DNA from 3 places in the Marinobacter sp. SBS5 genome. Region 2 is predicted to be linked to each of the others. Evidence: predicted binding sites of a transcription regulator. Region 2 holds the regulator's gene; each other region holds the start of a gene.
The links. The regulator sigma-54, encoded in region 2, starts transcription at its own class of promoters, with help from an activator protein. The targets are predictions, from matches to a motif close to ANTGGCATNNANNTTGCTNT.
Positions count from the first base shown of each region.

Region 1: the regulator sigma-54 is predicted to act here: its motif matches at 3,098-3,117, upstream of ACNQ6O_RS01550 (PEP-CTERM sorting domain-containing protein).
Region 3: the regulator sigma-54 is predicted to act here: its motif matches at 3,198-3,217, upstream of flhA (flagellar biosynthesis protein FlhA).

Region 1 covers NZ_JBLWAZ010000001.1:327,384-334,379, reverse strand. The annotation lists gene trpE (anthranilate synthase component I) at 1-403, shown strand, start outside; gene ACNQ6O_RS01575 (nuclear transport factor 2 family protein) at 428-805, opposite strand; gene ACNQ6O_RS01570 (group II truncated hemoglobin) at 827-1,252, opposite strand; gene ACNQ6O_RS01565 (DUF6632 domain-containing protein) at 1,305-1,691, opposite strand; gene ACNQ6O_RS01560 (DUF1428 domain-containing protein) at 1,931-2,278, opposite strand; gene ACNQ6O_RS01555 (GNAT family N-acetyltransferase) at 2,425-2,856, opposite strand; gene ACNQ6O_RS01550 (PEP-CTERM sorting domain-containing protein) at 3,196-3,900, shown strand; gene ACNQ6O_RS01545 (hypothetical protein) at 4,255-5,430, shown strand; gene ACNQ6O_RS01540 (hypothetical protein) at 5,444-5,986, shown strand; gene ACNQ6O_RS01535 (GNAT family N-acetyltransferase) at 6,038-6,577, opposite strand; gene ACNQ6O_RS01530 (hypothetical protein) at 6,814-6,996, shown strand, end outside.
Region 2 covers NZ_JBLWAZ010000001.1:942,581-949,576, reverse strand. The annotation lists gene ACNQ6O_RS04560 (KpsF/GutQ family sugar-phosphate isomerase) at 1-74, shown strand, start outside; gene kdsC (3-deoxy-manno-octulosonate-8-phosphatase KdsC) at 74-643, shown strand; gene lptC (LPS export ABC transporter periplasmic protein LptC) at 640-1,239, shown strand; gene lptA (lipopolysaccharide transport periplasmic protein LptA) at 1,223-1,744, shown strand; gene lptB (LPS export ABC transporter ATP-binding protein) at 1,758-2,483, shown strand; gene ACNQ6O_RS04535 (RNA polymerase factor sigma-54) at 2,660-4,201, shown strand; gene hpf (ribosome hibernation promoting factor) at 4,273-4,575, shown strand; gene ptsN (PTS IIA-like nitrogen regulatory protein PtsN) at 4,676-5,146, shown strand; gene rapZ (RNase adapter RapZ) at 5,188-6,072, shown strand; gene ACNQ6O_RS04515 (HPr family phosphocarrier protein) at 6,079-6,348, shown strand; gene mgtE (magnesium transporter) at 6,435-6,996, shown strand, end outside.
Region 3 covers NZ_JBLWAZ010000003.1:466,363-473,358, reverse strand. The annotation lists gene flhB (flagellar biosynthesis protein FlhB) at 1-902, shown strand, start outside; gene ACNQ6O_RS09270 (uracil-xanthine permease family protein) at 1,177-2,433, opposite strand; gene upp (uracil phosphoribosyltransferase) at 2,436-3,074, opposite strand; gene flhA (flagellar biosynthesis protein FlhA) at 3,310-5,481, shown strand; gene flhF (flagellar biosynthesis protein FlhF) at 5,539-6,876, shown strand; gene ACNQ6O_RS09250 (MinD/ParA family protein) at 6,940-6,996, shown strand, end outside.

The DNA.
Region 1 (6,996 bases), 620 kb from region 2:
CAAGATGATTGTGGAACGTTATTCCCACGTAATGCACATCGTCTCTAACGTCACCGGCCGCCTGAACAAAGACATCAGCTGCCTGGACGTACTGCGCGCCACCCTGCCCGCAGGCACCCTGAGCGGCGCTCCGAAGATTCGGGCCATGGAAATCATTGATGAACTGGAACCGGTGAAACGTGGCGTGTACGGCGGGGCTGTGGGATACCTGTCGTTCAACGGCAACATGGACACCGCTATTGCGATCCGCACCGCCGTAATCAAAGACAACACCCTGCACATTCAGGCAGGCGCCGGCGTAGTCGCTGACTCAGTACCTCGCCTGGAATGGAAAGAAACCATGAACAAGGGCCGGGCCATCTTCAAGGCCGTCGCCATGACTTACAACGACTACGACCACTAACGCCCGATACGAATTACCTGCCGATCAGTTCGCTGACGGCAGGTTTCCTCCCAACATATTCTCAACCACGGCGGCGTTGTAGAACGCTTCCACGGTTTGAATCTTATCGTCCCGAACCCGGAACCAAACCGCCAGACGCACATCGCCAATCTGCTCGAAGTAGGTCTGGTAATCCAGAATCGCAAACACATGCTCGCCGTCGGCACTGAGCTGGCGCAGCACCAGATCTTTCTGGATGGCCACCATACCGAACTGGTACGACACCATATCATCGCGATTCAGGAAACGCATGTTCGGGCCGACATACTCGAAGCCCTCTTCAGCCAGCAGCGTCTTTGCCTGATCCAAACGCTGACCATGAACGTCAGCGATAAATTGCGCCACAATGTCTTTCGGCTGCATGACTAAAAACTCCGATTATTATTAGCGTGAAATAGGTGCACTACAGACACTTCGAATTCGCTCGGCCGGCACCCAAAGCTGCTCAATCAAATACACCTTGAACGACTCATCAAAAGGCTGATCCGCCACGGCTTTCTGCATGCAAAGCATCCAGGCATCGCGGTCTTCTTCGCCCACGGGCAAATGCCGATGAACCATAGGAATGTTGATGCTACCGAAATGTTCCGCATAAAGCCTTGGCCCGCCTAACCAGCCCGATAAAAAGTAAGCCAATTTGGTGCGGGATTCGGTTAAATCCGGCCGGTGCATCGCCAGAATCTTCCGGGCTTCGGGAAGTGTTTCCATGTAATCGTAAAACGCGTTCACCAACCGGGTAATGCCTTCCAACTCCCCGGCGGCGCGGTAAGAGGTGTCACCCTGACCGTATTGCAGTGCTTCAGAATTCAAACAACTCACCTCAACTCTTGCGTGACACTACCGCCTTCCGTGTATCAGTTAGTCACTGAGCCCCGGAACGTTTTGGCATCAAATAGAAAAGAACGAAAGCAACTAAAAACAAGGCTGGAATATCGCCCAATAGGTTCGCGCGCTCGGCTTCATCCATAAGCGCTTGCACGAGCATAATGCCAGCGTGCACAACACTGGACCAAATAGTAAACCAGATAAGACTGGCATGTTCCATCGGTGCTTTAGCAGCACGAATCAAAAACACGCCGAGCGTAATGTACATACCCATGATCATTTGTTCGTATTCGGGCTGCGCCGGTTCCCAGCTCCAACCGGAGGGCCAAACAACCATCATCATGGCGGGGACACCAACTATGAAAATCACCCCGAAGACATACAGGGCAACACTGAGGTACTTGGTTTTTTGAGCATCTTGCATGGCCGTTCTCCAGCATTTGTTGGTCAATAACAATGCCAAGCAATGCCTTCCGAATACGTGCCTCGTTGTTGCTCACACTCCGTACAGAGCGGCAGGAAGTGCACCATCCCCTATGCCGACACAGCCGCTGGCTCTATACAGACCAGTCACGAAAACAGCTCAGAGAACGAACATCATTAAGTTTAGGGTAGTTCGTTAACCCGTGGGGCACCACTTTGGGGGGTAGTGCCTAGAGCGCACTACTGGTTCACTACCATCTCAAAACCACCGTAAATCAGCCGGCTGGCATCAAAGGGCATCGGGTTTTCCAGCATGCGGATATCTTCCCCAATCGCCTTCATGCCAACATCTCTTACCTGCCGGGACGGCCAGATCACCCAAGAAAACACCACGGTTTCGTCTTCACGGCATTGCACCGCCAGCGGGAAGGATGTTTTTACGCCTGCCGGCACATCGTCGCCCCAACACTCAACCAACCGGGTGGCGCCGTGCTCTTTAAACAACTGCGCCGCTTCCGTAGCATGGCGAATGTACTCTGCTTTATTCTTGGTAGGCACTGCGGCCACAAAGCCTTCTACGTAGTCCATCACTTCCCCCTTGAAGCTCACCCGCTTCATGCCGAATAGCCGCTGCAGCGGCTTATAGAAGAAAACTCACAAAATAAAGAGTAGTTCTCTCGCTGGGGGTGCACCATATTTTGGCGGAACACCAGCTTGAGCGACGAAGCGCTCTGTTAGCCGGAAAACTCTGAGGCCAGCATCGAGTACATCGCCTGATCGACATACCGGCCATACAAATACTCCCGCTCCCGAAAACCCTGCTCGACCAGTGCCTTCACCGCCAGCGCCATGATGCCCTTGCCTGAATAAGATTGGCTCAGCCAATACCCAAGGCTACCGGTGCGATTTGCCAAATCGAAAGGATGAAAGCCGCACACCCCGCATAAAATCGAGCCCGAGAAAATGGCGTACTGCGGGCCTTGGCCGGATTGGAATTGGTTAATTGCCGATTCGAGGAAGGATTCGGAATCTACCGGCGACTGGGTTGCATCGACCCAGGGCAACCATTCGCGCAGGTGTTCGCGATTGCTGTCTACGAGGGGGAATAGCTCGTCTTTGTGGTCCAAACTGAGCAATTTCAGCTCGAGGGATTCGGCTATGAGCAACTTGTTCTCCAAACGATCGCGTAATACTAAAACCGGCTCTTGGCCTGCTGCACATTGCTGACCCAGAAAGGCCTGAAAACAACTATAAACCAGCAGTTTACATCGGAAGAATCAACGTAGAATGTTTATGCAAGGCGCAGCAAATTTATGCTCAATCCTTTGTGTCGAGATCTTTAACACTTATGCATTACCAATACATTTTTTTATTTGCAAACCCCTGATAGTTGGCATTTACACCTAAACTGGCTTCAAGCTTGCATTCCAAAAGTTAAGCTTCACAGCTGCAAAAAGAACGAAAAAGCTCTGTAAAGCTTTCCCTTTTGCCGATGGAGAAAGGCCATGAAAACCAAACTAGCACTATTATCGACAGCTCCCTTATTGATGTTTGCGTTAACCGCTCAAGCAGTGCCGGTCACATACATTGCAGCCGACAATAATGTGTCTTCGCTAGCGCAAATGGTGAATTCTCAAGCCGCAGCCAGCGACTTCCTATCTGTCGCAGGCGCACTCGACACCTACGATTTTGAGTCACCGCTTCCAAGCAATCTCACAATAACCGGAGGCAGCACCACGAACAATTCTGGCTGCGGGGCACCGTGTGGCTTTAATACAACGCCGGGTGGAGGCTTTTTCCGATTGCTTTATGGCGGAATGGTAACCTTTAGCTTTACGGATCCGGTAGATGCATTTGGTTTCTATGTAAACGGCCTTCAGACTGACATTGTGCCTCAGCAAACGATCACATATGTCGACGGCTCCTCAGCCACTCAAACCATTGATTTTCCGTCAGCGACTGGCGGCGGTGGCGCTTTCGTGGGCTTTATTGATTTCGGCCAGCTCATATCCAGCGTGACCTTCAACGCGACCAACGACATTCTAGGCTTCGATGACCTCCGCTTTGGCCGGTCTGTTTCCGACCCCGGTGACCCAGGTAACCCCGGCGATCCTGTCAGCGTGCCCGAACCTGGCTCATTGGCCCTTCTAGGCCTTGGCCTACTGGGCTTAGGCATCTCTCGCCGGAGAAAGCTGAACGCCACCTCCTGAACATCTATTCTGGATGACCCCTGTGACAGGCCACTCCCTGAATGCGAGCCAAAACTCGCATTCAGGGGTTTGCCTCATCATCCCTACCGTCCAACACAGAACATTATATCGAACGCCTTAAAGGCAACGACACCCGCACCATTCTGCATACACAACATCCAGGCATCGCGATCTTCTGCACCCACCCCACAGGCAAATACCTTCCAATTCGCCGGCGACGCGTTGGTTCAGGTTCAGGTTCAGGTTCAGGTTCAGGTTGAGCAATAACAGAGATAAGTATTACCACCTACAAAAAAGCTGATCGCGACCAAATTTCATGCAATACTCAGCCTTCATACCAAAAGCGGCCGAAGAATGACCTCTTTAAAGCGAACCATTTGCATACTGACTCTACTACTGACATTTGGCGGCTGCAGCAGCAACAAGAGCATTCAGTTCGAAGGAGAAGACCTCGAAACCTCCGCTTACGACGGCACCCTGGCCCGCGTTTCGATTTACGGCATTAATGATGGTTACGACTCTGCCGACGGCGATGTTCTGGCGGAGCTACAGACTGTCGCCAAAGAGAAGCTACAGGGCAACCGCAGCCTTTTCAGCGGCTCTCGCGACAAGCTGTACATTTTAAAAATTAAGGCCTCCCCTTCAGAAAGCGGTGTGGAGTGTCTCAATACCAAATTCAGCCACACCTCAGAAGGCACGCTCGACACCCATTTCACGTTGGCGACTCTGGAACGGACTCCCCAAACGTTATTCGATGTGGAGATCGAGACAAACGGCCGCCACGAAGTTTCAACGTTCTCCGATGTCAAAGACTGGATAAACTGTGGAACGGTAACCGCCATCGCGACCGATGCCATCTCCCGAAGCATCCGTATATTTGATCTCTTGATCAAAGAGGCCAACGGCCTGGATGTCACACGTGAACTGGAAACGGTGAAAAACGACGAAGATATAAACGGTAGCACCATTGTTATGAAAGCCGTCAGCAAAACGCTTTATGGTGTCTTAGCGCCCGTTGCTATCGTTATCAACAGCGCCGCAGAAGCGGATTGGAGCAGTGCGATTTCATCAGCAGCCAAAGCCGCGGATAACATGCCCACAGCCAGTTATGACCCGCTCACAACACCCTATAAAGCACCGGTTTATACCGTTAACAGCCCTGTAACTCATCAGCCGCAATCAACACAAACCACGCCACCCCAAAACCAGCCTTCTGGCAGCTCAACTCAAAGCCGCCCGAAAACTCCGGCCGCAGCCAAGCCAACGGCAACCAGAGCGCCCCGCAAAACGGCCACGGCAGAAATCCAGGCCCGCGGAACAACTGATATGCACTTCCCTTATGACCAAGCTCTGAACCTGGCGGCCACCAATGCCGACACCCAGGCCCGACAGTCATGCCGAGAAAACTACCGGGGCAAGATCAGTACGCTGGGCGACCCGAACATGGAAAAGAAAGAATGCGTAGAAAACCGCAATCAGGAATATCGCTGCGTGGTTCAGATCGTTCATACCTGCGAATACAAACAATAGAAGGGCAATCGTTATGAAGTACCTGCTACTTCTGGCTCTAACGCAGTCTTTGCTAGGCTGCGCCATCGCGTTCCCGCCCAGTGACAAAGGCTTCAACCAACAAGCCGTAACCGGCAAAGAAAGCGTTTACATCGCCAGCGCAAGCAACAGCAACCCCGCCTGTCATGACAGCAGGCTCATCGAAGAGCTGAAAGGTCGCTTTGAGGCATTGAACTACGTTGAAGCCGAATCCGAATATAAAGCGGATCTCGCGCTTTTTCTCGATTCAGAGTGCGGCGTGGAACAAACCGGCGCAGATATGGCCACGATGATCTTCCCCATTGCCTCTTTCTTCATTCTGCCCATTACCACAACAACGGAATACGAGGTTCGTGTCGAGGCCTTCGAACACGGCGCGCCGGCAAAAGACTATTTTTTCGATGGCAGCAGCAAAGTGCTGACGCATCCGTTTTACTTTGGGCAACTCGCGGACAAGCATAAAGAATACGTGGAGCAGTCCACGCCGGCGATGAGCAGCAGGATCATCAATGCGCTTGAGGAAGATTACTTTTTGTAGGATTTCAGAGCTTGGCAGCTAGCATCAAAGTCAGCGAGTGGGCGCTCCACTTTAACTCTGCGCTTGAAACTCTGAGGCCAGCATCGAGTAAATCGCCTGATCGAGATAGCGGCCGTTCACATACTCCCGCTCCCGAAACACGCCTTCAAGCTTGAACCCCAAACGCTCCGGAATGGCTCGGCTTTTAGTATTACCGGTGGCGCAGGCAATCTCGATTCGGTTCAAATCGTATTCCCGAAAGCCTTGTTCAACCAGCGCCTGCACCGCTCTCGCCATGATGCCTTTACCCGAACAGGCTTCACCCAACCAATATCCGATGCTGCCAGTGCGATTAGACAAATCGAACGGATGAAAACCGCACACACCGCATAAAGCCGAATCGGAGAAAATGGCGTACTGCGGGCCTTGGCCGGATTGATATTGATTGATGGCGGATTCGAGAAAGGATTCCGTGTCGGCAGGGGACTTGGTTAGATCGACCCAGGGCAACCACTCGCGCAGGTGTTGGCGGTTGGTGTTAATGAGAGTGAACAGCTCATCTTTGTAGGTCAGGCTAAGCGGTTTTAGCTCCATGAGTTCGGCTATGAACAATTTTTCCTCCCGTTCTCCAAGACAAGCAAGTGTCGGTATTACCACCTACAAAAAAGCTGATCGCGACTAGATTTCATGTAATACTCAACCTTCATATCAAAAGCAGCCGTAAAAAGCCCCCTTTAACACGAACCTTTTGGATTCTGACGAATGCGTAGAAAACCGCAATCAGCAATATCGCTGCGTGGTTCAAATCGTTCATACCTGCGAATACAAACAACAGAAGGGCAATCGTCATGAAGTACCTGCTACTGCTGGCTCTGACGCAGTCTTTGCTAGGCTGCGCCATCGCGTTCCCGCCAAGCGATAAAGGTTTCAACTCGGAAGCCGTAACCGGCAAAGAGAGCGTCTACATCGCCAGCGCAAGCAACAGCGACCCCACCTGTCATGACGGCATACTCATCGAAGAGCTAAAAAGT
Region 2 (6,996 bases):
CGGTGACTGATAGCGAAGGCAATCTGGTCGGCGCCATCAACATGCACGACCTGTTGCGGGCGGGGGTTATCTGATGCCAGAACTGACACCACCACTCAGCCAACACTGGAGCGATGAACTCCGCACCAAAGCAGCGACCATCAAACTGGTCGCCTTTGATGTTGACGGCATAATGAGTGACGGCAAGCTCTATTTCAGCGCCAGCGGCGATGAACTGAAAACCTTCAACATTCTGGATGGTTTGGGGCTGAAGCAGCTGATGAACGCTGGCATCACCGTTGCCGTAATTACCGGCAGGCGCTCTCCTCTAACCGAAAAACGCATGAACGACCTAGGCATCAGCCACCTCATGCAAGGGCGGGAAGACAAGAAAATTGCCCTGCAAGAGCTGGTGGCCAACATGGACATCACACCAGAGCAGATCGCCTACATGGGCGATGATTTGCCAGACCTTCCTGCACTGCAATTCGCCGGCCTTGGTATCACCGTCCCGAACGGTTACTGGCTGGTTAGACAGCATGCAGATTACTGCACCACGGTTGCCGGCGGCAGTGGCGCAGTGCGAGAAGCCTGCGACCTGATTCTCTGGTCGCAAGACCGACTCACAACAACCCTCGCACCCTATGTGAGCGAAGCGCTGTGATCACTCGACTGTTCAGCCCCGGAAAAGGCAAAGCGTGGGCCAGAACGCTGGCGTTGGGCGGCACGATAGCAGCCACCCTGTTTCTCATGTGGCAAAGTGAGGAACCACCAGGCAGTCAGGACGACGCCAAAGAGCTTCGCGGGCCGGCGGAGCCAGACGGTTTTATCATCCAGGCGGATTACCGGACCTGGGACGCACAGGGCAACCCGAAAATTCGCATGACCAGCCCTCGCATCGAGCAGTTCGAACGCAACAACCTCGCCGCCATGGAGAAGCCCCGTGCCACCCTGCATGGAGAAGGCGACCCGGTGCCGTGGAATATTGAGGCGGATCAAGGTAGCCTTCTGCAAGACGATGGGCTAGTTAACCTGAACGGTAACGTTGTCATCCATCGACAGCTTCAAGGCTCTGATACCACCTTCAAAACCAACGAGCTAACCCTGAACAATACCGAGGGTACCGTGTACACCGATCAACCGGTGACCATCATCGAGCCCCACGGAACCACCAAAGCAACAGGCATGAAAGCCTGGCTAGACGACCGAATTCTGGAACTCAATTCCCAAGTGGAAGGGCATTATGATCCCATCAGGTAACCGACTTCTTTTTCCGCTGATTATGGCAGCCGCTTTTCTGGCCAGCCCGGCAGCAGCCTTCACGCTGGACTCCGATGAGCCCATCAAAGTCAGCGCCAACTCTGCACGCCTGGATGACAGCGCTGGCACAGCCATCTACACCGGAGCCGTAGAACTGGTGCAAGGCAACGTTAAACTGGATGCGGAACGCGTCGTTCTTTATCGCAGCCCTCAAGGCCTGAGCAGAATTGAGGCGAGCGGCAGCCCCGCCCATTACCGCCAGCCATCGCAGGACGAAACCGCCGTCATCAATGCCGAAGCCCGGAACATCACCTGGTCGGCGAAAGACAGCCAGCTTACCTTTGAGCGAGAAGCCTTGATCGAGCAAGGTGGCAGCACCTTTCGGGGTGATATTATCCACTACGACACCGTGAATCGGGTGGTCACCGCAGAAGGTGGCAACGTTGAGGGTGAAGGCTCAGGCCGAGTAGAAATGGTGATTCAGCCGCGCAGTTCAGGTCAATAACAGGAAGGTTCTGATGGCAGTTCTCAGGGCCAGTAATCTGGCAAAAAGCTACAAGCAGAAAAAAGTGGTTCTGGACGTTTCTCTGGAAATTCGTTCCGGCGAAATTGTTGGCCTGCTGGGCCCCAACGGTGCCGGTAAAACTACCTGCTTTTACATGATTGTTGGACTGGTGCCCGCGGACCACGGCCGCATCACCATAGACAACAACGATATTACCCCCCTCCCCATGCATGGACGTGCGCGAAAAGGCATCGGTTATTTGCCTCAGGAAGCGTCGGTATTCCGCAAGCTGACCGTGCGCGACAACATTATGGCCATTCTGGAAACTCGCAAATCGCTGTCTAAAGCGGATCGCGAAGCCAAACTGGAAGAGCTACTCGAAGAGTTTCACATTACCCACATTCGCGACAGCGTGGGTATGGCACTTTCGGGCGGTGAACGTCGTCGGGTAGAGATTGCTCGGGCTTTGGCTATGGAGCCCGCGTTCATTCTTCTGGATGAGCCCTTTGCCGGAGTTGACCCTATTTCGGTCAGCGACATAAAACACATCATCCGACATCTTCGCGACAAAGGCATCGGCGTTCTCATTACCGACCACAACGTACGCGAAACGCTCGATATTTGTGAGAATGCCTACATTGTCTCTGGTGGCCACATCATCGCATCGGGCAACGCGGATGCCATTCTTGCCAACCAGCAGGTGAAAGAAGTTTACCTTGGAGACGAGTTCCGACTATAGACAATCGCAGACCTGAAAGCCGGGCTGATTGTTTTGCTGAACGCTAGCAAGTAAACTCGGCAGGGTACTTGCTTAAATTGTTGGGCATGCGCTGCAAGTTACCAGCACACAACAATTTTTTTCATTCGCAAGCAATGCTATATATCAGGATACAGGCACGTTATGGATTTTGAGCCATGGTTATGAAAGCTTCATTACAGCTTAAAATGGGCCAAAGCCTGACCATGACCCCCCAGCTGCAACAAGCCATACGGCTACTGCAGCTTTCCACGCTGGACCTTCAGCAGGAAATTCAGCAGGCACTCGATTCGAACCCAATGCTGGAAACCTCCGAGGACGACGATCAAACCGACTCGAATGAGCAGCGAGAAAGCAGCCAGGACGACCAGCACGAGACTGCTTCTGCTGCTCAAGAAGACCAAAGCACAGACTCGCAAAGCTCGGATTGGGACGAATCAGAAACCGCGCCTGACTGGTCTGCCGAAGACCAAACGCCGGACACCATCCCAGACGACCTACCTGTCGATACGGCTTGGGACGACATCTATCAATCGGCGCCAGCCCCTGCAAGCCGGGGTGAAGACGAACACGACTCCGATTTCGAGACCCGCAACTCCCCGAGCGAAACGCTACACGACCATCTTGAGTGGCAACTGAACCTGACTCCGTTAAGCGAAAGGGATCAGGCGATCGCACACGCTCTGCTGGATGCTGTGGATGACCGAGGCTATTTGACGTCATCCATCGAAGAGATCCATTCGGGCCTGTTTGAAGATTCCGAAGACGATCCGCTCGAACTCGACGAAGTTCAGGCTGTCCTGCGCCGACTGCAGCATTTTGATCCTCCAGGTGTATTTGCCAAGGACCTGCAAGACTGCCTGATGATCCAGCTGAACCAGCTGCCGCCTGAGACCCCTTGGTTGCGCCAGGCAAAATTGGTGGTTACTCAATTCCTGCATTTACTGGGCAACCGGGATTATGCTCAGCTGCTGCGCCGTAGCCGCTTGAAAGAAGACCAATTGAAAGAAGTGTTGGCGGTGATCACCAGCCTGAATCCCAACCCCGGCGACAGCATCGACCGCACAGAACCGGACTACGTGATTCCGGATGTCATCGTGCGCAAGCACGAAGGTCGCTGGCGAGTAGAGCTTAATCCGGAAATTGCGCCGCGCATTCGCGTCAACGCCAGCTATGCTTCGCTGATTCGGCGGGCCGACAGCAGCGCTGACAACACCTACATGCGCGACCAACTGCAAGAAGCCAAGTGGTTTATCAAAAGCCTTCAGAGCCGCAACGAGACCTTGCTCAAAGTTTCCACTCGCATTGTTGAGTACCAACAGGGCTTTCTGGACCATGGCGATGAAGCCATGAAACCATTAATTCTCTCGGACATCGCTCAGGCCGTGGATATGCACGAGTCGACCATATCCCGGGTCACCACTCAAAAATACATGCATACCCCGCGGGGCATTTTTGAGCTCAAGTACTTTTTCTCCAGCCACGTGGGCACTGCCGAGGGTGGAGAATGTTCCTCAACGGCGATTCGTGCGATGATCAAAAAACTGATTGCCGACGAAACACCAAAAAAGCCATTGAGTGATAGCAAAATTGCAGCCATGCTAGGAGAACAGGGAATCAATGTTGCCCGACGTACGGTAGCCAAGTACAGAGAGGCGATGCACATCCCTCCCTCGAACGAGCGTAAGCGTTTGGTTTAAGGATTCGTCAGCACAAGAGGTGCTGACACTCAGTCCGGCAAAAGCCGGCTATATGACAACAGGAGAAGCCTATGCAACTCAACATTTCAGGCCATCATGTAGAACTGACTCCCGCACTAAAGGATTACGTAACCACCAAGTTTGATAAGCTTGAGAGACACTTTGACCACATCAGTAATTGTCAGGTGACACTGCAAGTTGAGAAAGTTCGCCAGATGGCCGAAGCTACCCTCCACGTAATTGGTGGCGAAATTCACGCAAAGGCTGAAAGTGAGGATATGTACGCCGCTATCGACGGCTTGGTCGACAAACTCGACCGCCAAATCCTCAAGCATAAAGAGAAAACAGTTGCTCGGATGCAAGGTAACGGTTAACGCGCTCTTTAGCGTGAAACCGAACCGGGCGTTTCAATAAGACGTGCTGCGGCAGGAGTATCCGGCCGCAGCCTTTTTTTTACGGAAATGAAGTCGATCTATGACCGATTCATCCCTGACCATCGACAACATTCTGGCTCCAGAACTGACTCTGTGCCGGGTTGCGGCGTCAAGCAAGAAGCGTGTACTGGAGTTTATCGCTGAACACATTCATCAACAGGATGAAAGCCTCAACGATACAGATATCTTTAACAACCTGGTGTCGCGGGAGCGGCTGGGCAGTACCGGTATTGGCGAAGGCATAGCTATCCCCCATTGCCGTCTGGACGGGCTGGATAGAGTCATCGGCGTATTGATGACACTGGCCGAACCGGTTGACTTCGATTCCATCGACAGCCAACCGGTTGACATTGTTTTCGCCCTGGTTGTCCCCAGAGAGGCGACTAGCGAACACTTGGAGCTGCTCAGTCAGCTTGCCGAGAAGTTTAATGAAAGCTCTTTTTGCGAAAAACTGCGCCAGTGTCAGGATGCCGGCAGCCTGCACCAGGCCATGATTTCCAACCCTAACTGATACAGTTTGGGCAGAACGCGTAGCATGAGAGGAATACCGTTATGAAGCTGATCATCGTCAGCGGCCGCTCAGGCTCGGGCAAAAGTACCGCGCTGCACGTACTTGAGGATTTGGGGTTCTACTGCATAGACAACCTCCCCATCGGCCTTCTGTCCCCACTGACTCAAGAGGCCACCACTCAGGAAGCGCCCACCCGCCTGCGTAAAATGGCGGTCAGCATTGACGCTCGTAATCTGTCCGGCGAGCTGGCGAACTTTGAGGCGATCTACCATCAGCTGAAAAGCACCGGCATGGAAGTGGAAATCATCTTTCTCGATGCCGACGAACAAACTCTGCTGCAGCGTTTCCACGCGACCCGCCGCAAGCACCCGCTCAGCGATGACAAGACCTCGCTGCCGGAAGCCGTTTCCAACGAGAAAGTTCTCCTCGAGCCGCTATCCAGACTGGCCGATCTTTATGTGAACACCACTGGCCTGTCCATGTATGAGCTGCGCGACATGGTCAAGCAGCGGGTTGCAGGTCGCAAAGATCAGGAACTCGCCCTACTGGTTCAATCCTTCGGTTTCAAGCACGGCGTCCCGGTCGATTCCGATTATGTCTTCGACGTCCGGTGCCTCCCCAACCCCTACTGGGACACTACTCTGAGAAAGTACACCGGCATCGACCAACCGGTGATCAATTTTCTTGAGCGCGAGCCTTTGAGCCAAAAGATGGTCAACGACATCATTGGCTTTCTTGACTCTTGGCTGCCCTCGTTCGCCGACAGCAACCGCAGCTACATGACCATTTCCATCGGTTGTACGGGCGGCCAGCATCGATCGGTGTACGTGTCGGAGCAACTGAAAAAGCACTTCGCCACAAAGTACCGAAACGTACAGGTGCGCCATTCTGAACTACCCCATCTGCAGGCCAGAGGGGAAATCTGATTCACCATGATCAGCCGAACGGTCACCATCATTAACAAACTCGGTTTGCACGCTCGGGCGACCGCAAAATTAGTCGCCACCGCTTCCCAGCACGAATCCAAAGTCTGGATCAGCCGAAACGGCCGAAAGGTCGATGCCAAGAACATCATGCAAGTAATGATGCTCGCTGCCAGCCAAGGTACAACGGTAGAACTCATTGCCGATGGTCCGGATGAGCAACAAGCCATCGACGCTGTGACCACCCTGATTGCGGATTATTTTGGCGAAGGCGGCTGATTCTTCGCAATTCACCTACAACTCCCCCTCACCGACACCTCCTAACTCCGCTATAATACGGAGGTTTTCTGACCGTAGGTGGATCCATGTCTGATATTCTGGAACAAAGTCAGGCCCACCAGAGACTCCGTTCCCTGAGCGAGGCTCTGGATAGTGGCGCGCTGAAGCAGGTTGCTCGCATCCTGAATGGCGGCCTTAGTCCCAGTGATATTGCCCACCTGCTAGAATCCTCTCCGCCTCGTCAGCGGGCTTTGTTGTGGAATCTGGTTGATAAACAACTAGAAGGTGAGGTTCTCCAGCACCTCGGCGACGACATTCGAGGGTACTTCCTGAGCAAGTTCAACGCTCAGGAGCTGGCTGACATCATTGAAGATTTCGAGTCGGACGACCTGGCCGACCTTCTTCAACAGCTACCGGACACGGTGATCCTGGAAGTTCTGGACACCATGGACGAACAGGACCGGCAACGGGTTGAGGAAGTCCTCTCCTACCCGGAAGACACCGCCGGCGGTTTGATGAACACGGACACCATCACGGTGCGCCCGGACATCAGCATCGACGTCGTGCTGCGTTATTTACGCCGCCACCGCAGCCTTCCCCCCATGACTGACAGCCTGATTGTGGTTAACCGGCGGGATGAATTTATCG
Region 3 (6,996 bases), on a different contig from region 2:
ACATGAGTGTTCAGTTGATTGTCTCGGCCAAGGAGGCCGCACTGGCACTGTCTCCCATTCTGATTTTGCTCCTGATTGCCGCTATTGCCGGTTCGATTGGTATTGGTGGCTTGTTGTTCAGTGCTAAAGCCATTGCACCTAAAGCCAATCGGATGGATCCGATCAAGGGCCTGGGGCGGATGTTTTCCATGCGTTCGCTCATCGAGCTGGTGAAGGCCATTGCCAAGGTGGGCTTGGTATTGTCGATTGCGATCCTGATTCTTAACTTGCGCACGGATGATTTGTTGAGCATTGCGGAGGAGCCGGTGGTGCCGGCGATGGAGCATGTGCTGTGGACGCTGGGTTGGAGTTTTCTGGTGTTGTCTTGCGCCACGATCATTATCGCGATGATTGATGTGCCGTTTCAGATTTATGACCATCAGAAGAAGCTTCGGATGACGAAGCAAGAGGTGAAGGACGAGTACAAGGATTCTGAGGGTAAGCCGGAAGTTAAGGGTAAGATTCGTCAGCTGCAGCGAGAGATGGCCCAGCGCCGGATGATGCAGGATGTGCCAACGGCGGATGTGGTGATTACCAACCCGACGCATTATGCGGTGGCGTTGAAGTACGATCAGGATGCGATGGGGGCACCGGTTGTGGTGGCGAAGGGCGCTGATGAGGTGGCGTTCAAGATTATGGAGGTGGCTCGGGAGTATAAGGTGGAGGTGTTGCGTACGCCGCCTTTGACTCGGGCGGTTTATTATAATTCGGATATTGGTGAGGAGATTCCTGACGGGCTGTATATGGCGATCGCTCAGGTGTTGGCTTATGTGTTTCAGTTGCGGCAGTTCCGGAAAGGGCGTGGGCCTAAGCCTGGGATGCCGGACTTTCCTATTCCGCCGGAGATGCGGCGCGATCTTTGATTTTTCTTGGGGGAGTGGGGCAAAAGTAGCCTGAAAGTTTGGTGCTGTGTGGCACTAGACCTCCCTCCCAAAAACCGCTACTAGCCCCCGCAAGCGGGTCCGGCCAGCAATCGTAGATTGCTGTCGTTCGGCTGCGCATGAAGCTTCGCTTCATAAACGCTTGCCTCACCCATGCGCGCTTTTCTCAGGCCATCCTTGGCCTTCGATATTTTTGGGAGGGCGGCCCAGCGCCGCACTTCCTGGCTTGGCCAGTATAGGAATTACTGAGGGCGAGTTATTCTACGCTGCCCTCTTGAATTCGTTTGCCCCATGCTTCTTTCTCGCCGGGGAGTACCAAGTTCAATACAATCGCGACGACTGCGCACAGTGCAATGCCTTCCAGCGTTCCCAACACCATGTTGCCGATGCCGAAGACCAGTGTGACGCCCACGATAACGAGGTTACGGGACTGGGACAGGTCGACTTGGTGGCGGATCAGGGTGTTCAGGCCGACCACTGCGATGGAGCCGAACAGCAGGCACAGAATGCCGCCCATGACGGGGACCGGGATGGTTTGCAGGGCTGCGCCGAATTTTCCGACGAAGGCCAGTACGATGGCTGTGCCTGCGGCCCACCACATGACTTTCGGGTTGAAGTTGCGGGTCAGCATGACTGCGCCGGTGACTTCTGAGTAGGTGGTGTTGGGTGGTCCGCCGAGCATGGAAGCAGCGCTGGTGGCTAGGCCGTCGCCCAGCAACGTGCGGTGCAGGCCGGGTTTTTCTAGGTAGTTTTTGCGGGTGACGTTGCCAATGGCCAGTACGTCGCCGATGTGTTCGATGGCCGGGGCGATTGCGACCGGGATCATGAACAAGACGGCACCCCAGCTGAAGGCGGGTGCGACGAAGTTCGGGACGGCGAACCAGGCGGCTTCTTGGATGGCGGTGGTGTCGACGATGCCGGCGAAGGCGGAGAGGATGTAGCCAACGATGATGCCGATCATGATCGGGATCAGGCGGAAGATGCCTTTTGCCCAGACGGTCATGATGATGGTCACCAGCAGTGAGATCATCGCGATCACCAGTGCGGTGTCTTCTGGCACGAGTTGTGTGCCGCCATCACCGGTGCGGCCGGAGGCCATGTGCACGGCAACGGGGGCCAAGCCCAAGCCGATGGTCATGATCACCGGAGCAATCACCACCGGCGGCAGCAGGCGTGTGACGAAGCCGGTTCCGCGCAAGCGGATGACGCCGGAGAGGATGATGTAGAGGATACCCGCTGCCATTAGGCCGCCTAGGGTTTCTTGCAGACCGAACTGGCTTTTGGCGGCCATAATCGGGGCAATGAAGGCGAAGGAGGAGGCCAGGAAGATAGGGATCTGACCGCCAGTCACGACGTGGAAGATCAGTGTGCCGATACCGGCTGTGAACAGCGCAACGTTCGGATCAAGCCCGGTGATCAGTGGCATCAGTACCAGTGCGCCGAAGGCGACTAATAGCATTTGCGACCCGGCTATGGCCTGTTTCCAGGTTGAGTCAGTCGTGATGTCCTGCATTCTTAAACATCCTTCTGTTTGGTGCCGAAGATCTTGTCTCCCGCATCGCCGAGACCCGGCAGGATGTAGCCTTTTTCGTTCAGGCAATCATCGACGGAGGCTGTGTAGATGGAAACGTCCGGGTGTTTTTCCAGGACTTTTTCGACGCCTTCCGGTGCAGCAACCAAGACCAGAGCGCGGATTTCGGTGCTGCCGGCTTGTTTAAGCAAGTCGATGGTGGAAATCATGGAACCGCCAGTGGCAAGCATTGGGTCGATGATCAGCGCGGTACGTTGGTCCAGTTCACCTACCAGTTTTTCCAGATAGGTTTCCGCCTCGAGAGTGTCTTCGTTACGGATCTGACCGACAACGCTTACTCGTGCGACAGGGATCAGGCTGAGTACACCATCCAGCATGCCCAAGCCTGCTCTTAAGATGGGGACAATGGTGATCTTTTTACCGTGTATTTGTTCTACCGTTACCGGTCCGGCCCAGCCGTCAATCGTTTCTTCCTGCAGGGTGAAATCTTTAGTCGCTTCGTAGGTCAGCAGTGCGCCAACTTCTTGAGCCAGTTCACGAAAATTTTTGGTGCTGATGTCTGAGCGGCGCATTAGGCCGAGCTTGTGTTGGATCAGTGGGTGCTTCACTTCGTGGATAGGCATCGGGGTCACCTGTGGGTTCGGATTTTCTGGCTTGGATTTTGATCAGTCAAACGGCGAAAGGATACCGTATCCAGGCGCTCACGTCAGGCGATCTGTTGGCGAGAAATCATAAAATTTATAGGGGATGGTACAGATCTTGCGACACGGTATTCATGCAGGGGTGTCGCGTCAGATTTTCGACCCGGTGGTTACCCCAAATGGCCTCAAAGTACAGTGATCCGGAGAAGCAGGCAGTATGGACAGAGCGTTCGTTCTGAATAACGTCAAAACTCTGACGCGAGGGAATCTCGGTGTCCCGCTGATGCTGATGGGTTTGTTGGGCATGATGATCTTGCCCGTGCCCGCTTTTTTGTTGGACGTCTTTTTCACTTTCAACATCACTCTGTCGATTGTTATTTTGCTGGTGTGTGTTTATGCGCTTCGGCCTATGGAATTTGCTTCCTTCCCGACGGTGCTGTTGGTCGCAACGCTGCTTCGCCTTGGTTTGAACGTAGCGTCTACCCGGATTGTTCTTCTCAATGGTCATGAAGGTGGCGATGCCGCTGGTAAGGTGATTGAGTCCTTTGGTGCCGTGTTGATTGGTGGCAACTACGCTGTTGGTTTGGTGGTGTTCGCGATACTGATGATCATTAACTTCCTGGTGGTGACCAAGGGTGCCGGCCGGGTGTCCGAGGTGAGCGCGCGCTTCACGCTGGATGCCATGCCGGGTAAGCAAATGGCCATTGATGCGGACCTCAACGCGGGTTTGGTCAATCAGGAAGAGGCTAAAGCTCGTCGTTCAGAAATTGCTCAGGAAGCCGATTTCTACGGTTCCATGGACGGTGCATCGAAGTTTGTTAAAGGCGATGCGGTTGCCGGCTTGCTCATTCTGGCCATTAACATCATCGGTGGTGTGGCCATTGGTATGGTTCAGCACGGCCTGGACTTTACGCTCGCGATGGAGCGCTATGCGCTGCTGACCATTGGTGATGGTCTGGTTGCTCAGATTCCTTCGCTGCTGTTATCCACTGCCGCCGCCATTATGGTGACCCGAGTGACCTCCAGTCAGGATATGGGCGGGCAGATTCTCCAGCAGATGTTCAGCGCGCCTAAAGCGCTGGGTATCGCAGCGGGCATTTTGATTTTGTTGGGCCTGATTCCGGGAATGCCTCATGTGGCATTCCTTGGGCTGGGATTGCTGGCTGCTGTGGCCGCTTGGTTTGTTTGGAAAAAGCAGAGTCAAACGGTCGAGGAAGACGGTGTGTTTGCCGGGCGGGGTGGTATGCCCGGTGCGGTGCCTCGCCAGGGTGGCGAGGTTGTTCCTGATCGCGGTGGTGACGGGCAAGCCTTGCCGGCGCTGGGAGAAACCCGTGAGTTGGGTTGGGATGATGTCGCGACCGTCGACATTGTCGGGCTGGAGGTTGGCTACCGGTTGATTCCTTTGGTGGATAAGTCCCAGGGTGGCCAGTTGCTTAGTCGCATAAAGGGTGTGCGGAAAAAATTGTCCCAAGATATGGGCTTTCTGATGCCGTCCGTGCACATCCGGGACAACCTGGATCTGATGCCGAACGTGTATCGAATAACGCTGATGGGCGTCACCATTGCCGAGGCCGAGATTCATCCCGAGCGCGAACTGGCCATTGACCCGGGGCAGGTGTTCGGAAAAGTCGAGGGTATCGCTGGGAAAGACCCTGCGTTTGGTTTGGATGCCATCTGGATTGAGTCTGAGCAAAAAGATCAGGCCCAGACGCTTGGTTATACTGTAGTAGATGCCAGTACCGTGGTGGCCACGCACCTGAATCAGATTCTCCAGAAGCATGCGCACGAATTGATTGGCCACGACGAGGCGCAAAAGTGGCTGGATCAGCTTGAAAAAATCTCCCCAAAACTGGCGGAAGAGTTGGTGCCCACCACCATCTCCATCAGCATATTACTCAAAGTGCTGCAGAATTTACTGAAAGAAGAAGTGCCTGTTCGTGACATGCGTTCGATCGCCGAGGCTATCGTCAATGTTCATCCGAAGAGTCAGGATCCGAAACTGCTTACCACGTTAGCACGCCAGTCGCTGCGCCGAATGATCGTGCAAAGCATTTGTGGCAATGATGCCGAAATCCCGGTGATCACTCTGGATCCTGACTTGGAACAGATGTTGCTTAAGTCTGTTCAGCAGAGTCAACAATCCGGCGGACAGGATGATATTGGCATGGTGCTAGAGCCCAACATGGTGGAAAAGCTGCAACGTTCGCTGCAAGACAGCGTGCAGCGCCAGGAAATGTTAGGCAAGCCAGCCATTCTGTTGGTCTCCGGGCCGTTGCGGCCTGGCTTGGCGAAGTTTGCCAGCTACGGGGTAGAGCGCTTGCACGTGCTTTCGTACCAAGAGATTCCGGATAACAAACAGATCACGATCGTTGCTTCTGTCGGTCAGTAATGGCGGATAAAGCAACGCGGTCAGCTGAGTTCATCTCGGCGATAGAGGATGGAAGTTATGAAAGTTAAACGGTTTTTTGCTCAGTCCATGGCCGAGGCCCTGAAGCAGGTCAGTCACGAAATGGGGCCGGATGCCGTTATTTTGTCCAATCGCCGGGTGGATGGGGGCGTCGAAATTGTGACGGCTCTGGATTATGACGAAAACATGGCTCGCCAAAGTTTGGGTGAGAAAGCGGCGGAAGCCACTAACGGCTCCCGTTTGGCTGAAATGCAGGCAGACCAGCATCGCCGGCTTGAGGATGAGCTGAGCCGAACTCGCAGCCGGATTCAGGAAGTTCGGGAAAAGCGTGCAGCGTCAGGTGCCAGGTATCCTCAGGTGTCGCTGCACGAGGATGTTGAATACGAAGCGGATGTTTCGGCGAGTTTAGTAACTGGTCAGGGTTCTGGCGTGCGAGGCTCGCAACAGTCGCCGGGTTACTCTGACGAGTTGGCTGCGATGAAAGCCGAGATCAGCTCTTTGCGTGAGTTGATGGGCGCTCAAGCCGCACCGGCTGCAGATGCGCGCGCGCCCTCAGAGGGAGGGGGCAAAAACGCCGTGCAGCAGCTGTTAAGTGAACGGCTGCAAGAGTTTGGTTTGGGAACCGAGTTGGCCGGATCGGTTTCTCGGCAGCATCGAAATGGTCGACTGGAAGACGGTTGGAAAGCGTCATTGAAGATGGTCGCGACGGGGATTAGAACGGCGCGCGAGGATTGGTTGGAAGCTGGAGGCGTTTATGCCTTGGTGGGCCCGACCGGGTCGGGTAAAACAACGACAATTGGTAAACTGGCTGCGCGCTATGTATTGGAGCACGGAGCAGACTCCTTGGCGTTGGTTACGACCGATCGCTATCGGGTTGCCGCGCATGAGCAGTTGTTCGTGTTTGGGCGAATTTTGAATGTGCCGGTGCGAGTGGTTGATGAAAGCCACTCGTTGGATGACATTCTGGATGAGCTTTCAGACCGTCATCTCGTGCTTATTGATACCGCCGGACTAACCAGTGCCGACCGTGGGTATCAGGAGCAGCTGGCTGAACTGGTTCGCAGTGATCACAATATTCGTACACATTTGGTGGTGTCCGCCACCAGTCAGCCGCGTATTATGAAATCCGTTTGGCATTGCTATAAGATGGCAGACCTTGCCGGCTGCATCGTGACCAAGATTGACGAAGCGCTTACCCTAGGAGAATCTCTAGGGTTTGTGATGGAAACCGGTCTGCCGGTGGCTTGGTACACAGACGGTCAAAAAATACCGGAAGACCTGCATCGGGCAGAGGCGGCTCCATTGGTGCGTATGGGCGTCGAGCGTCTGAGAGCGATGCAGCATTCTCAGGACGCTGTTGAAGGCGCATTGGCGTAACCATCACAGCAACAGACACCGGCATAAAGCCCGTTAACGACGCAGTAAGAGACAATAAACAGTATGAGCAAACCACATCCGGTTCAGGTTATTGCGGTTTCCGGCGGCAAAGGCGGTGTC